Regions from separate parts of the Janthinobacterium sp. CG_23.4 genome, predicted to be linked through region 2. Evidence: riboswitches for the same ligand, from Rfam matches in the RefSeq annotation. Region 2 holds a riboswitch; the other holds the start of a gene.
The links. A riboswitch is a leader RNA that binds a small molecule or an ion and turns the genes downstream of it on or off. The one in region 2 is predicted to bind thiamine pyrophosphate.
Positions count from the first base shown of each region.

Region 1: linked by a shared signal. The riboswitch ahead of thiC (phosphomethylpyrimidine synthase ThiC) and the one ahead of H4V96_RS14305 (TonB-dependent siderophore receptor) in region 2 are both predicted to bind thiamine pyrophosphate.

Region 1 is NZ_JARXUX010000001.1:550,953-557,571, reverse strand. It holds gene H4V96_RS02510 (thiazole synthase) at 1-675, opposite strand, end outside; gene thiS (sulfur carrier protein ThiS) at 691-903, opposite strand; gene thiC (phosphomethylpyrimidine synthase ThiC) at 915-2,828, opposite strand; TPP riboswitch at 2,919-3,034, opposite strand; gene H4V96_RS02495 (hypothetical protein) at 3,143-3,400, opposite strand; gene H4V96_RS02490 (response regulator) at 3,454-4,260, opposite strand; gene H4V96_RS02485 (PAS domain S-box protein) at 4,289-6,532, opposite strand; gene H4V96_RS02480 (Crp/Fnr family transcriptional regulator) at 6,590-6,619, opposite strand, start outside.
Region 2 is NZ_JARXUX010000001.1:3,192,677-3,199,295, reverse strand. It holds gene H4V96_RS14330 (tetratricopeptide repeat protein) at 1-141, shown strand, start outside; gene H4V96_RS14325 (hypothetical protein) at 138-284, opposite strand; gene H4V96_RS14320 (DUF2867 domain-containing protein) at 296-835, shown strand; gene pnuC (nicotinamide riboside transporter PnuC) at 967-1,578, shown strand; gene H4V96_RS14310 (ATP-binding protein) at 1,578-2,135, shown strand; gene H4V96_RS14305 (TonB-dependent siderophore receptor) at 2,154-4,298, opposite strand; TPP riboswitch at 4,384-4,481, opposite strand; gene H4V96_RS14300 (hypothetical protein) at 4,561-4,698, opposite strand; gene H4V96_RS14295 (hypothetical protein) at 4,697-5,002, shown strand; gene H4V96_RS14290 (Imm26 family immunity protein) at 5,096-5,578, shown strand; gene H4V96_RS14285 (sensor histidine kinase) at 5,706-6,619, opposite strand, start outside.

The sequences.
Region 1 (6,619 bases), 2.6 Mb from region 2:
CACGGGATCGCGCGCGCCGGCAATGGCCGTGTTCATCAGCACGCCGTCACAACCGAGCTCCATGGCAATGGCCGCATCCGACGCCGTGCCCACGCCCGCGTCCACCAGCACCGGCACTTTCGCCTGGGCTATGATCAGTGACAAATTCCACGGATTCAAGATGCCCATGCCCGAGCCAATCAGCGAGGCCAGCGGCATGATGGCCACGCAGCCGATATCTTCCAAAATCTTCGCCTGGATCGGGTCGTCACTGCAATAGACCATCACGTCGAAGCCATCCTTGACCAACGCTTCGGCCGCGATCAGGGTTTCCGGCATGTGTGGAAACAAGGTCTTTTCATCGCCCAGTACTTCCAGCTTGACCAGATTGCGCCCGCCCAGCAGCTCGCGCGCCAGCTGCAAGGTGTAGACGGCATCCTTGGCGTTGTAGCAGCCAGCCGTGTTGGGCAAAATCGTGTACTGGTCCGGCGGCAGCACATCGAGCAGGCTGGGCGCGCTCGGATCTTGCCCGATATTGACGCGACGGATCGCCACCGTGATGATTTGCGCTTGCGCCGCGTCCGTCGCTTCGCGCGTCTGTGACAAATCCTTGTACTTGCCGCTGCCCACCAGCAAGCGCGATTGGTATTGTTTTCCTGCGATGCTCAGCAGATCATCGTTATGATTACTTGTCATTGCTTTTTCCTTAATTTAGCCACCGCCGATGGCGCGTACGATCTCTACCTGATCCAAGCTTTCCAGGACCCTGCCCTGCCACGCCTTGCGCGGCACGACATGGCGGTTGACGGCCAGCGCCAGCGCCTGGTTTTCCAGCGACAATGCGGCGATCAACTGGTCCAGCGTGTGCCCCGGCGGCACCTGGTGCGGCGCGCCGTTGAGCGTGATGGGTATGCATGCAGGCATCACGCTCTCCTTCATACCTTACGGTACAGCTCGGCGCCGTTCTTGATGAATTCGATGGCCTTGATTTCCATGCCTTGCTGGAGCGCCTTGTCTTCCGCGATGCCCATGCCGGCCGCATATTCGCGCACTTCCTGCGTGATCTTCATCGAGCAGAAGTGCGGGCCGCACATGGAGCAGAAATGCGCTACCTTGGCCGAATCCTTGGGCAGAGTTTCGTCGTGGAATTCGCGCGCCTTGTCCGGGTCCAGGCCGATGTTGAACTGGTCATCCCAGCGAAATTCAAAGCGCGCTTTCGACAGGGCGTTGTCGCGGATTTGTGCGCCCGGATGGCCCTTGGCCAGGTCGGCCGCATGCGCCGCAATTTTATACGTGATGATGCCATCCTTCACATCAGCCTTGTTGGGTAAGCCCAAGTGTTCCTTCGGCGTCACATAGCACAGCATGGCCGTGCCATACCAGCCTATCATGGCCGCGCCTATGCCCGATGTGATGTGGTCGTAGCCGGGGGCAATATCGGTCGTCAGCGGTCCCAGCGTGTAGAACGGCGCTTCGCCGCACTGCTCCAGCTGCAAGTCCATGTTTTCCTTGATCAATTGCATGGGCACATGGCCCGGGCCTTCGATCATCACTTGCACATCGTGCTTCCAGGCCACTTGCGTCAGCTCGCCCAGGGTTTTCAGTTCGCCCAACTGCGCCTCGTCGTTGGCGTCGTAGATCGAGCCGGGGCGCAAGCCGTCACCCAGCGAGAACGACACGTCGTACGCCTTCATGATGTCGCAAATGTCTTCAAAATGCGTGTACAGGAACGATTCCTGATGGTGTGCCAGACACCATTTCGCCATGATGGAACCGCCGCGCGAGACGATGCCCGTCAAGCGCTTGGCCGTCAGCGGCACATAGCGCAGCAGCACGCCCGCGTGGATGGTGAAGTAGTCAACGCCCTGCTCCGCCTGCTCGATCAAGGTATCGCGGAAAATCTCCCACGTCAGGTCTTCGGCCTTGCCATTGACCTTTTCCAGCGCCTGATAGAGGGGCACAGTACCGATGGGCACGGGGCTGTTGCGCACGATCCATTCGCGCGTTTCGTGGATGTGCTTGCCAGTAGACAAGTCCATCACGTTATCGCCGCCCCAGCGGATGGCCCAGGTCATTTTTTCCACTTCCTCGCCGATGGACGAAGTGACGGCCGAATTGCCGATATTGGCGTTAATTTTCACCAGGAAATTGCGGCCGATGATCATCGGTTCGACTTCCGGATGGTTGATGTTGGCGGGAATGATGGCGCGGCCACGGGCGATTTCCTCGCGCACGAATTCGGCCGTGATTTGCGCAGGAATGCTGGCGCCGAAGGACTGGCCCGGATGCTGGCGGCCCATCAGCTCGGCCAGGCGCTCGCCCATGGGACCGGAGGCTTTCAGTTCGCGCAAATACTCGTGGCGGCGCATGTTTTCGCGGATGGCCACGAATTCCATTTCCGGCGTGATGATGCCTTGCCGGGCGTAATGCATTTGCGTCACATTCTTGCCGGCGATGGCGCGGCGCGGCTTGCGGTGCAGGTTAAAACGCAGCTCGGCCAGTGTCGGGTCTGCCAGGCGGGCGATGCCGTAGTCGGAGGTGGGACCGGGCAATTCTTCCGTGTCGGCCCGCTCCATGATCCACGGCAGGCGCGGCGTAGCCAGGCCCGAGCGGATATCGATCTGCACCTCCGGGTCCGTGTACGGGCCGGACGTGTCGTACACGTAGATCGGCGGATTCTTTTCGCCGCCGAACGACGCTTCCGTATCGGATTGGCTGATTCTGCGCATGGGCACGCGGATATCGGGGCGGCTGCCTTCAATATAGATCTTGCGCGAATTGGGCAGCGGTGCGATGGCCGCTTCGTCGACCGTGGCGGTGGCGGAGAGGAATTTCGGGTTGGCGTTCATTTTGGCTCCTTGGCTAGACTTGCAGCTAGACTATTTATAGCCTGGAGCCAGCTAAGGAGGTTCGGCTGCGCGCACGCGGAAAAGCGAGGTGCGTTCATCCTAAAGCTTCCCTTCGCTGGCATTATCCAGATCAGGTTCGGAGGGTATTTCTCACCCGCGCTTGCACTGTGTTTCCACAGCGAAAGGCAGGACCCCTAGCGTTTGCCGCCTTGCGGCAGCGGGCCAATTATACGCGCTTCGCGCCGCGTGGCCAGATGATTTCTTGCGTTGTCGTCGTGCCGGCATCTGCTGCAATGCAGCAGATACCGGCGCGCTTATTTCTTCTTGCCCCAGCGCCAGGCGGTCGGTTCGCCCTTCCACTGGCACACGGCGATCAGCGCGGCGACGATGGCGACTTCATACACGATGTAGCCCAGCAGCATGGTTTGTGGCGGGAACAGGAAGGCGCCGCAGGCGAACAGCGCCAGCGCGGCCAGGAACACCAGCCAACCCTGCCAGGTGATGGGCAAACCCCAGCCCCAGCCGTAGGTCTTGGCGGGAAACCAGTATTCGGGCAGTGATTTGTCAACCATGATACTTTCCTTGTTGATGTCAATAACAACAAGTATAGATCAACGGTCGGCAATCAGACAGCACGCAGGCGCTGCGTGACATCGAGACCGATGCCGCGATAGCCGATGAAACGGCTGCCATTGTCGAACATCGGCTCGCCACTGACCTGCAGATACTGCGTGCTGCCGTCCAGGTTGGCGCGGCTATAGATGAAGTCGAGGAAAGGTTCGCGCGCGGCGATCTTGGCGTCGAGCAATGCACGCTCGGCCGCGTTCCAGCGCTGCGGCTCTGCCTCGCTGCCGATGCCCAGCATTTCAGCCACGGGACCGGAAAAGCGCGTCAGCTTACCCTGCGCATCCTGTTCCCAGTACCAGTCGGAAGACAGTTCCGTAAAGCGCTGGAAGCGCGCTTCGCTCTCGCGCAACTCGGCCGTGCGTTCTTCCACCAACTGTTCCAGCGACTTGTTGTATTCGGCCAGCTTCTGGTACAGCAAACGCACTTCCAGCATATTGTGGATGCGCGTCTTCACCTCCACCAGGTCGAAGGGCTTGCTGACGAAGTCCTTGGCGCCGGCCTGTAGCGCGCGCAGCTTATGGCCGGGCTGGGCCGTAATCACCAGCACCGGCAGATAGCTGCCCGCCTCGATGTCGCGCAAGCCGTCCATGACTTCGAAGCCATCCATTTCAGGCATCTGCAAGTCGAGCAAAATCAGATCGTAGCGGTGCTGCTGGTGCAGCGCGTGCACCGCTTGCGGGTCCATGGTGGACGTGATGCGCGTATAGCCGGCATTGCGCAACACCTGCTCGAGCAGCATGACGTTGGCCTCCTGGTCATCGACGATGAGGATGCTGGCGTTCAGGATCTCAGTGGCTTGAAGCATGGCGGTATTCCTAAAATGAAATGCAAAATTAGCGTGCTGCGTGCGTGTCGTCGGCCAAGCCGTGTGCGGCTGCATGGTGCAAGGCCACGTCGAGCGCATCCATGAATTCGACGACCTTGATGGGCTTGGTCAAATAGCGGAAGAAGCCCGCTTCCAGGCCTTTCTCGATATCGCGCGGCACGGCGTTGGCCGACAGGGCCATCACGGGGATATGGCTGGTCAGCGGATCGTCATGCAAGATGCGCAGGGCGCCATAGCCGCTGATGCCGGGCAGGTTGATATCCATCAAGATCACGTCCGGCTGATACGTGCGCGCCAGGTCGATGCCCAGGTGCGCATCGATGGCCGTCAGCAGCTTCAAGTCGCTGCGGCGGGCAATTAATTGCTCCACCAGCGCCAGGTTGGCGGGATTGTCTTCCACGTACAGCAAGGTGCGCTGGCTTTCCGGATCTTCCTGTACCGCGGGCAAGGCTACGCCCTCTTCCAGATGCAGTTCAGGCGCGCGCGAGGCCTGGAATTCCACCCAGAAGGTGGTGCCCATGCCCACCGTGCTGTCGACACCGATCTGGCCCCCCATCAACTCGACCAGTTGCTTGGTGACGACCAGGCCGATACCCGTGCCCTCTTCCGTGCTGCTTTCCTGGCCCAGGCGATTGAAGGGTTGGAACAACTGACTCATCTGTTCGGCGTTCAGGCCAGCGCCGCTGTCCGTGACGCTGGCGCGCACGCGCTCGCCTTGATGACGGCACTCGACTTTCACGCTGCCGCCGCTCTGGTTGTACTTGATGGCGTTCGACAGCAGGTTAATCATCACCTGTTTCACGCGCGTGCGGTCGGCATGCACATAGAAGGCCTTGCCGCAACGGGGGAAATGCATGCTGATGCCGCGTTTTTCTGCCTGTGGCGCGATCATCGCCTGGCAATCTTGCAACACGTCGAGCAAGGACATCGCCTCTTCCGACATGGTGACCTTGCCCGACTCGATCATGGCCAGGTCGAGGATTTCATTGATCAAACGCAAGAGATACCAGCCACCCTTGAGGATTTGGTCGATCGAGCGCTGCTGCGGCAAGCTCGGCGCCGGCGTCTCGGACGCCATCAACTGGGCAAAGCCCAGCACGGCGTTCAAGGGCGTGCGCAATTCATGGCTCATGCTCGACAAAAACTCGGACTTCGCCAGGTTCGCCTTTTCCGCCGCCTGGCGGGCTTTTTCCATTTCGATATTCGTGTCTTGCAAGGCCAATTCGAACTGCTTGCGTTCCGTCACGTCGCGCGCGGCGGCAAACACGCCCTGCAGCTTGCGGTTGCGGTCGTGGAAGGTCGAGGCGTTGTAGGAAACAACCGTCTGCTTGCCGTCGCGCGCCAAAGCCGTCAACTCATAATTGGTCACTTTGCCCTCACGCAACACGCGCACAATGGCTTCCTCAGCGCGTTGCGGTTCTGTAAAGTAATTCTTGCATGGCGCACCGATCAATTCATCGCGCGTGCAGCCCGTCAGTGCTTCCATCTGCTGGTTGACGTCGCTGATAATGCCGCGCGGGTCCGTCATCATGATGGCATCGATATTTGATTCGATCAGCGAGCGCGTGTAGAACTGCTGCTCGCGCAAGCGCTGGTCCAGCAGCGCCTGCTCCGCCTCGACCTGCTTGCGCGCCGTGTTGTCGGTGCCGATCAGCAAGTAACCGATGACCTTGCTCTGTGCATCGCGCAGGGCCGTCACCGATACCATGGCGGGGAAACGGCTGCCATCCTTGCGAATGTAAGTCAGTTCATAAATGTCTTCGATGCCGCGCGAAGCCTTGAACACGAGCGCTTCCACGCCGGGCGTGATGACGGTGTCGAGCTCGGCACTGAGGGCGGCGGCGCGGACGATGATCTCTTGCGCGTCGGAAATACTGGCCGGCGTCAGTTTGTCGACGACGTCGCTCGCTTCATAGCCGAGCATGCGTTCGGCACCCACATTGAAAATCTGGATCACCCCCTGCGCATCGGTGGCGATGCAGGAGAAATTGGCGCTGTTGAAAATCGCATCCTGCAAGGCACCCGCTTTCAGCAACTGGCGTGGCAGACCGGCCGCCACCGTACGCCGGTACAGCGCCACGAGCAACATCAGCAGCAGCACTACCAGCGCGTCAATCACGCACGCCGTCTCGAACGGCGCGCGCCAGGCCAGCACGCCAACGGCAATCAGCCCGACGGCGCTGAACGAAAATGCCAGCGCCATGGGCCAACGCGACGGTGCGCGCGGGGGGGTGTTTTCGACAGATTGCATGATAAGCCTGGGCAATGACAACGATAAGAAACGGGCATGCGGTATTGAATGCTGTGTTCAGGGTGCCTGGCGCTGGCGCACGTCCGA
Region 2 (6,619 bases):
ATCGTCAACCAGTACTGGCGCCAGGCTTGGCTGACCCAAGGCGCACTTTTCCCGCAACCGCGCCGCGACTGGTTGCTCGATTTGCCTGACGACGACGTGACCTGGCATTTGATGGATATGTCCCTTCCTGATCTCGGTTAGGGCGGCGCGGAAGCGATGAAGCACAACTGGCGCACGTCTTGGTGCTCGAACATCAGCCGGTAGTGAATGGGTGCGGCCAGGGCGAATGCGATGTGATCGCTATTGACTTTGTTGTGTATGATGGCCGTGTCCTCACTGAGCACATGGAGTGCCCATGCAAGAGCTGAACAAGATGGTGCGCAACACGGCCGTTCGTGCCGTGGCCTTGCCGCCTGGCGCCAGTATCGCTCCCTTGTACCCGGGCAGCAACTTGGCAGATGCCTATGCCGTCGACCTGCCAAACGCGCGCGCCCGCGTGCTGGACATGGAAAGCCTGGCGCGCCAGTTGCTGGGCAGCCAGCCGGGCTGGGCGCAGAGCCTGATGGTGTTGCGCGACGCTATCGTGGCGCGCTTCGGCATCAAGACCGCCAGGCAGATGGAAGCGACGCCAGGCAAGCGCATCGGCATCTTTCGCATTTACGCCGTCAGTGACGACGAGATCATCGTGGGTGAGGATGACAGCCACCTCGATTTCCGTTTGTCGCTGCTGCGCAACCGGCATGCGGGGCAGGAACAGTTCGGCAGTGTGACCGTGACTAGCGTCGTGCATTGCCATAATCGGGTGGGGCGCGCCTACATTATGCTAATCCGGCCCTTCCACAAGCTGATTGTGCAGCGTTCGCTGGCGCGCGCCGTCAACGCAGGCTTGGCCTGAGGCCCCCGCAGGCCTTGCGCGCCCCCGCGCCCACTTGGAGCGCTATGCACGCAGCAGCGTGACGCTGCCGGCAATCTTGCTTATTCATGGCCGGTATTGCATACTGCACCACCAGCCTCATCAAGATTCCCATGAACGATACGCTTCTCCTGCTGGGTTTTGCCACCACGCCGCTTGAACTGATTTCCTTTGTCCTGGCACTGACAACCGTTGCGCTCAACATCCGCCAGAATCACTGGGCGTGGCTGTTCGCCATCATTTCCTCGGCCGCTTACGGATTCGTCTTTTTCGACTCGCGCCTGTATGGCGACATGGCCTTGCAACTGCTGTTCATCAGCGTCTCGTTCTGGGGCTGGTATCAGTGGCTGCATCCGGCCAGCGGCGGCAAGATCTTGCCCGTCACGCGCCTCGATGGCCGCGGCTGGCTGGCCTGCGCGGCAAGTTGGCTGATCGGTTTCCTGCTCATTGCATGGCTGCTGACGGCGACAGATACGGACGTGCCCCAAGCGGACGGTTTCCTCACGGCCGGTAGCCTGGTGGGACAATTGCTGCTGTCGCGCAAAAAGCTCGAAAACTGGATTGCCTGGATCATCGTCGACGTGCTGTATGTCTGGCTGTACCTGCACAAGGGCTTGACCCTGACAGCCGTGCTATACGCCTTCTTCGTGGTGATGGCCATCATCGGCTTGCTGGCGTGGAAAAAGTCGGCACCGGCCGCGCCCGATGCCATGGTCCTCAAGTGATGCGGCCTTGCGTGCGCGTGGCGATCCTGGGAGCGGAATCGTCGGGCAAGTCTACCCTGGCGGCAGCCCTGGCTGCGCGCTACGGCACCGTCTGGGTGCCGGAATACTTGCGCGAATTTGTCGAAATGCAGGGCAGGGTGCCCCTCGCGGCCGATCAGTTTGGTATTGCTCGAACGCAAATCGAACGCGAAGCGGCAGCCGCCCCGCAGGCGCGTGACTTCCTGTTTTGCGACACGACGCCCTTGATGACGCTGGTCTACAGCCGCCATTATTTTGATGGTGCGGACGCGCAACTGGCGGCGCTGGCCGATGCCACGCAGTACGACGTGACCCTGGTGACGGCGCCCGATAGCCCGTGGGTGGCCGATGGCTTGCAGCGCGAGTCGGAAGCCGTGCGTCAATTGATTTACCGCTACCTGCTCGATGCGCTCGACGCGCGTGGCATCGTCTACCACGTCTTGCACGACAACCTGGAGGCGCGCCTGGACCAGGCGGCGCCCCTGCTGCGGCAGGCGCTTGCTGCAGCGCCTGCCATTTCTTTTCCTTACAACACCTAACAAACTTTGCTTAGGTGTTTAAAAGTCGAACTGTGCCGAGACCTTGAACGTGCGGCTGGCGCCTGGATACAGATAGCCATCCGATTCCGGCGTCACGTCGCGCCAGTAGAACTTGTCGGCCACGTTGTTGACGGCGGCGCGCAGCACGGCGCGTGTGCCGGCGATGCGCGTGGCGTAGGCGGCGCCCAGGTTGAACACATGGTACGAGGGCACGAAAGTCGTGTTGTTGTATTCAAACGCTTTCTTGCCCGCATATTCCCAGCTGCCATTGACGCTCAAGCCCGCCACCTGTTGCACGGCGTAATCCGCATGCACGGCCGCCTTCAAGGCGGGCACATTGGGCACGCGCTTGCCGTCGAGATCCGCATTGCCCGTGCCTGACTGCTGGCTGTTCAGGGCCGTGAGCGAGACGCCGAGGTTCAGGTCGCGGCCAGCCTTGCCTTGCGCAGATAATTCCAGGCCCCGGTGCTGCGCCTGGCCTTCACGCACGAAATAGCGTGCAGCGTTTTGGAATTCCAGGCCCTTGCGGATCTGGAACAGGCTGGCCGCCAGCATGAAGTCGGGCGTCACATCCATCTTCACGCCCAATTCAATCTGCTTCGAGCGGCTCGGCGTCAGCTCTTCGTTGGCATTCATTGCCTTGCGGTCCGCCGTGCCGCCATGTTCCATGCCCTGCGAATAGGCCGCATACACGGAGACATTGTCGAGCGGCGTATAGACCAGCGATACATTGGGCAGCAGGAAGTCGTGCTTGGCGCGAATTTCTGTGTCGGCCTTGAGCACATACTGGTAGCCATCGACATCGACATGGCGCAAGCCGCCATGCAGTTTCCAGTTCGGCGTCAGACTGATGATGTCCTGCACGAAGACGGAGTTTTCCGTATCCTTGCGCACCAGGCGCACGGGACCCGTGACGCCCGGCGAGGTGCCGACGATTTGCGGCTGATAGATGTTGCTCACGCCCACCCAGTCGTACACGTACAGGCCGGCGCGGTCCTTGCGGCGGAAGGTCGAGACGCCGGCCGTGAATGCATGACGCAGACTACCGGTGGCGAACTTGCCCTCGATCATGGCTTGCGCGCTCAGCGGCTTTTTCGTTTCGCCCAGGCTGCGGTAGTCATACACGTCGTAGTCGCCATTGCCGCAGAAGCCAGGGTACAGGTCCTGTCCGCTGCAGCCATACGGGAAGGCGGTGTAGTCATCGCGCTTGAACGCGTGCTGGTTGGCCGACAGGGTGGCATTCCAGTCGTCATTGAACGCGTACTGGAAGCGCAGGCCGATGTTGGTGGTGACGGTTTCCACGGGGCGCGTCCATGGCTGCAAGTTGAGCATGGCATTGGCGCTGACGCCCGTTGGCAAGGTTTTATTGTTCAGCAGCTGGAAGCCGGGCGCTGTTGCCTGCGCCTTGTCCTGGTAGTCGGCATCGAGCTGCAGCAGCGCCTGTGGCGATATCTGCCAGTCGAAGGCGCCAGAAATGAATTTACGGTTGCCATCGGCGCCCTTGATGTAGGAGCGCAGGCGCTCGGCCGCCACGTTGACACGGTAGCCGAAGCGCGTGTCTTCCAGGCGACCGCCTAGGTCAACGGCGCCGTACAGGGTGCCGCGCTCGCGCGTTTCCACGGTGACCGTGCGCAGTGGCGAAGCGGTGGGGCGCTTGACGATGAAGTCGATCACGCCGCCGGGCGCGGCCACGCCCGCCTGCAAGCCAGCCAGGCCTTTCAGCACTTCGATGCGCTCCTTGTTTTCCAGCGCAATTTGCGTGTCGCCAGGAATGGCCATGCCATCCTTGCGGTAGCTGGAATTGTTATCGAGCTTGAAGCCGCGGATGGTGAACTGTTCCGCATAGCCGACGGCGTTGTAGGCGTCGTTGATGCTGGCGTCGAGCTTGACGGCGTCGCTCAGATTACGTATCTGCAAGTCCTGCATGTCTTTTTGCGCAATGACGGTGACGGACGCCGGCGTTTGTAGCAGCGGTGCGTCGGAAAAGCCGCCCACGGAAGCGCGCTTGGCGGCTGGCGCCTTGCTGGCCGTGACGATGACTTCGGCCATGCTTGGCGTATCGGCCTGTGAGTCGGCGGTGTCAGGCGCTGCCAGCGCTGGCGCGGCAAACGCCTGCACGATGGCCAGGGTCAGTACAGAAACGGATAAATTCGGTGTGGACATAGATTGCTCGTGGTTCAAGCCGACTCTCGGGAGAGTACGGCAGGCTGCTTGTTCGGCTGGCGCCAACGCAGGAGCTATCAAAGGAGGGAGGTACTTTGCGCTTTCCTTCGCTGGCATTATCCAGATCAGGTACGAAGGGTATCTCTCACCCGGATGACTGCTCCAGGACCCCTAGCGAGGTGACAGCTTAGCATGAAGCACGGCCTGCTGTCCCATCTGGCTGAGCGTTTTACAACAGTGTGGCGCGAATCTACAAACGCAGTTAGCGCACCTTGCCGTCGTCGATGGTCAGCAGGAAATCGTGGTGCGCGGCTGGAAACGCGTCGTGGACGCTTGAGCTTTTCGCCCACGAGGCGGAGAATGCAGCCGATGTTACCACCACGCGAAAAGGAATGCGCATGACCACCGTCCCACTGGAAGAATCGGGCTTGCCTGCCACGGCACTCGATATGCACCGCGCCATCGGCGCCACCATCGCCGCGCTACAGGCACTGGACTTGAACAGCCAGCGCTTCGAGGCGTGCACGGACCCGGAACTGCGTCGCGTGCTCGCGCATGCGGGCGACACCAGTCGCAAGGAAGCGGCCATGCTGCTCGAGTGGATGCGTCGCCGCGATGCGCGCCTGGACGCGGCCATGAAGGAGGCGCTGTTCAAGGCGGGGCCGATCGTTGCTCAGTATCACTATGACGAGAACATAGGGTAACGATTGCGTTGTCGCTGTGGCGTACCATGCGCCACATGCCCGGTGCTTCGCGTAGACTGTGTGCCGAACACGATTTTGGAAGAGTTTGCAACGATGAGATCATTGCCATACCGAGAAGGCAGCTGGTTTGCCGTACCCTTGCCTGGCGGCGGCTATGCCGCCGGCGTGGTAGCGCGCCGGGCGCCTGCCGGGCGCATCATGCTGGCGTATATGTTCGGGCCGAAGCGCGACCGCTTGCCTGTACTGGAAGAATTGGAAGATTTGCGCCCGGAACATGCCGTGCGCCGCTTGCGCACGGGTGATATGGCCATCCTTAACGCGCGCTGGCCCCTGCTGGGCGACAGCCGCCACTGGGAGCGCGAGGCCTGGCCCATGCCAGCCTTTATCCGCCGTAATGCCTCATTGCAGCGCGCCTGGCGCGCCAGTTATGCCGACGCCGACCCTGCCAAGCTGGACCGTGAAGAATCGATTCCCTTCGATACGCCGGGCATGGAAAGCGATTCCCTGTACGGTTACGGGGCAACGGAATTGCTGATGAATAAAGTGCTGGTGCAGGAAGCGGCGTCGGCAGCGTAGGCCGGATGAGGCCGTAATCCGACAACATTGTTGGCTGTTCTTGTCGGATTACGCGGTTCCCGCTAATCCGACCTACGTCGCCTGCACCGCTGGCGCAAACACCGGAGTGAGCAGGCCCGATTATTTTTTACGCCGCTGGCAAGCTGATCTGAAACGCCAGGCCACCGCCTTCGCGGTTGCGTACCTGCAATTCGGCGCCATGGCGCTGCAGCACGCGCTCGACGATGGCCAGGCCCAGACCGGCGCCGTTGGCTTGCCCGCGCGCCGTGTCGAGGCGGGTGAACGGTTTCATCAGTTGCTCGATCTTCTCGGCCGGTACGCCCGTGCCGTGGTCTTGTACCTCGATAATCACCTTTTTCACGCCGTGGCTGGTGCGCACATGGCAGCCGATGTCGATTTCCGTCAGGTCGCTGCCTGGCGACTTGCCATAGCGGCGGGCATTCTCGATCAGGTTGTTCAGCACGCGGCGCAAGTCGGTGGGATTGCCCATCGCATGCGCGCCTTCGGCGATGCTGGCATGGATGCTCACGTCCGGCAGGCGCATCGCTTCGCGCGTCATGTCGCTCAGTAAACCGCTGAGGTCCACGTCCGTGAAGCTCGACGCTTCCGTCGGCCTGGCGTAGTCGAGGAACTGGCCGATGATGGCGTCCATCTGGCCGATATCGGACTGGATGCCCAGGCGCGCCTCGTCCGACAGGTTGGCCATTTCCACTTCCAGTTGCATGCGCGCCAGCGGCGTGCGCAAATCGTGCGAAATACCGGCCAGAATCACGGCGCGGTCCGATTCTACCTGCTTCAAATCATCGACCATCTGGTTGAAGCTGCGGTTCGCCTCGATGATTTCGATCGGGCCTTTTTCCGGCAGCAGCGCCGGCTGCTTGCCCTTGGCGATGTCGCGCGCGGCCGCCGTCAAACGTGACAGCGGCAGATTGATCAGGCTCGAAATAATGGCCGCGCCCAGCAGAGACAGCAAGGACACCAGGCTGGCCCAGCCCAGCCACTGGAAGCCCGTCAGGCCACGCAGGCGCTCGCGGTCCAGCA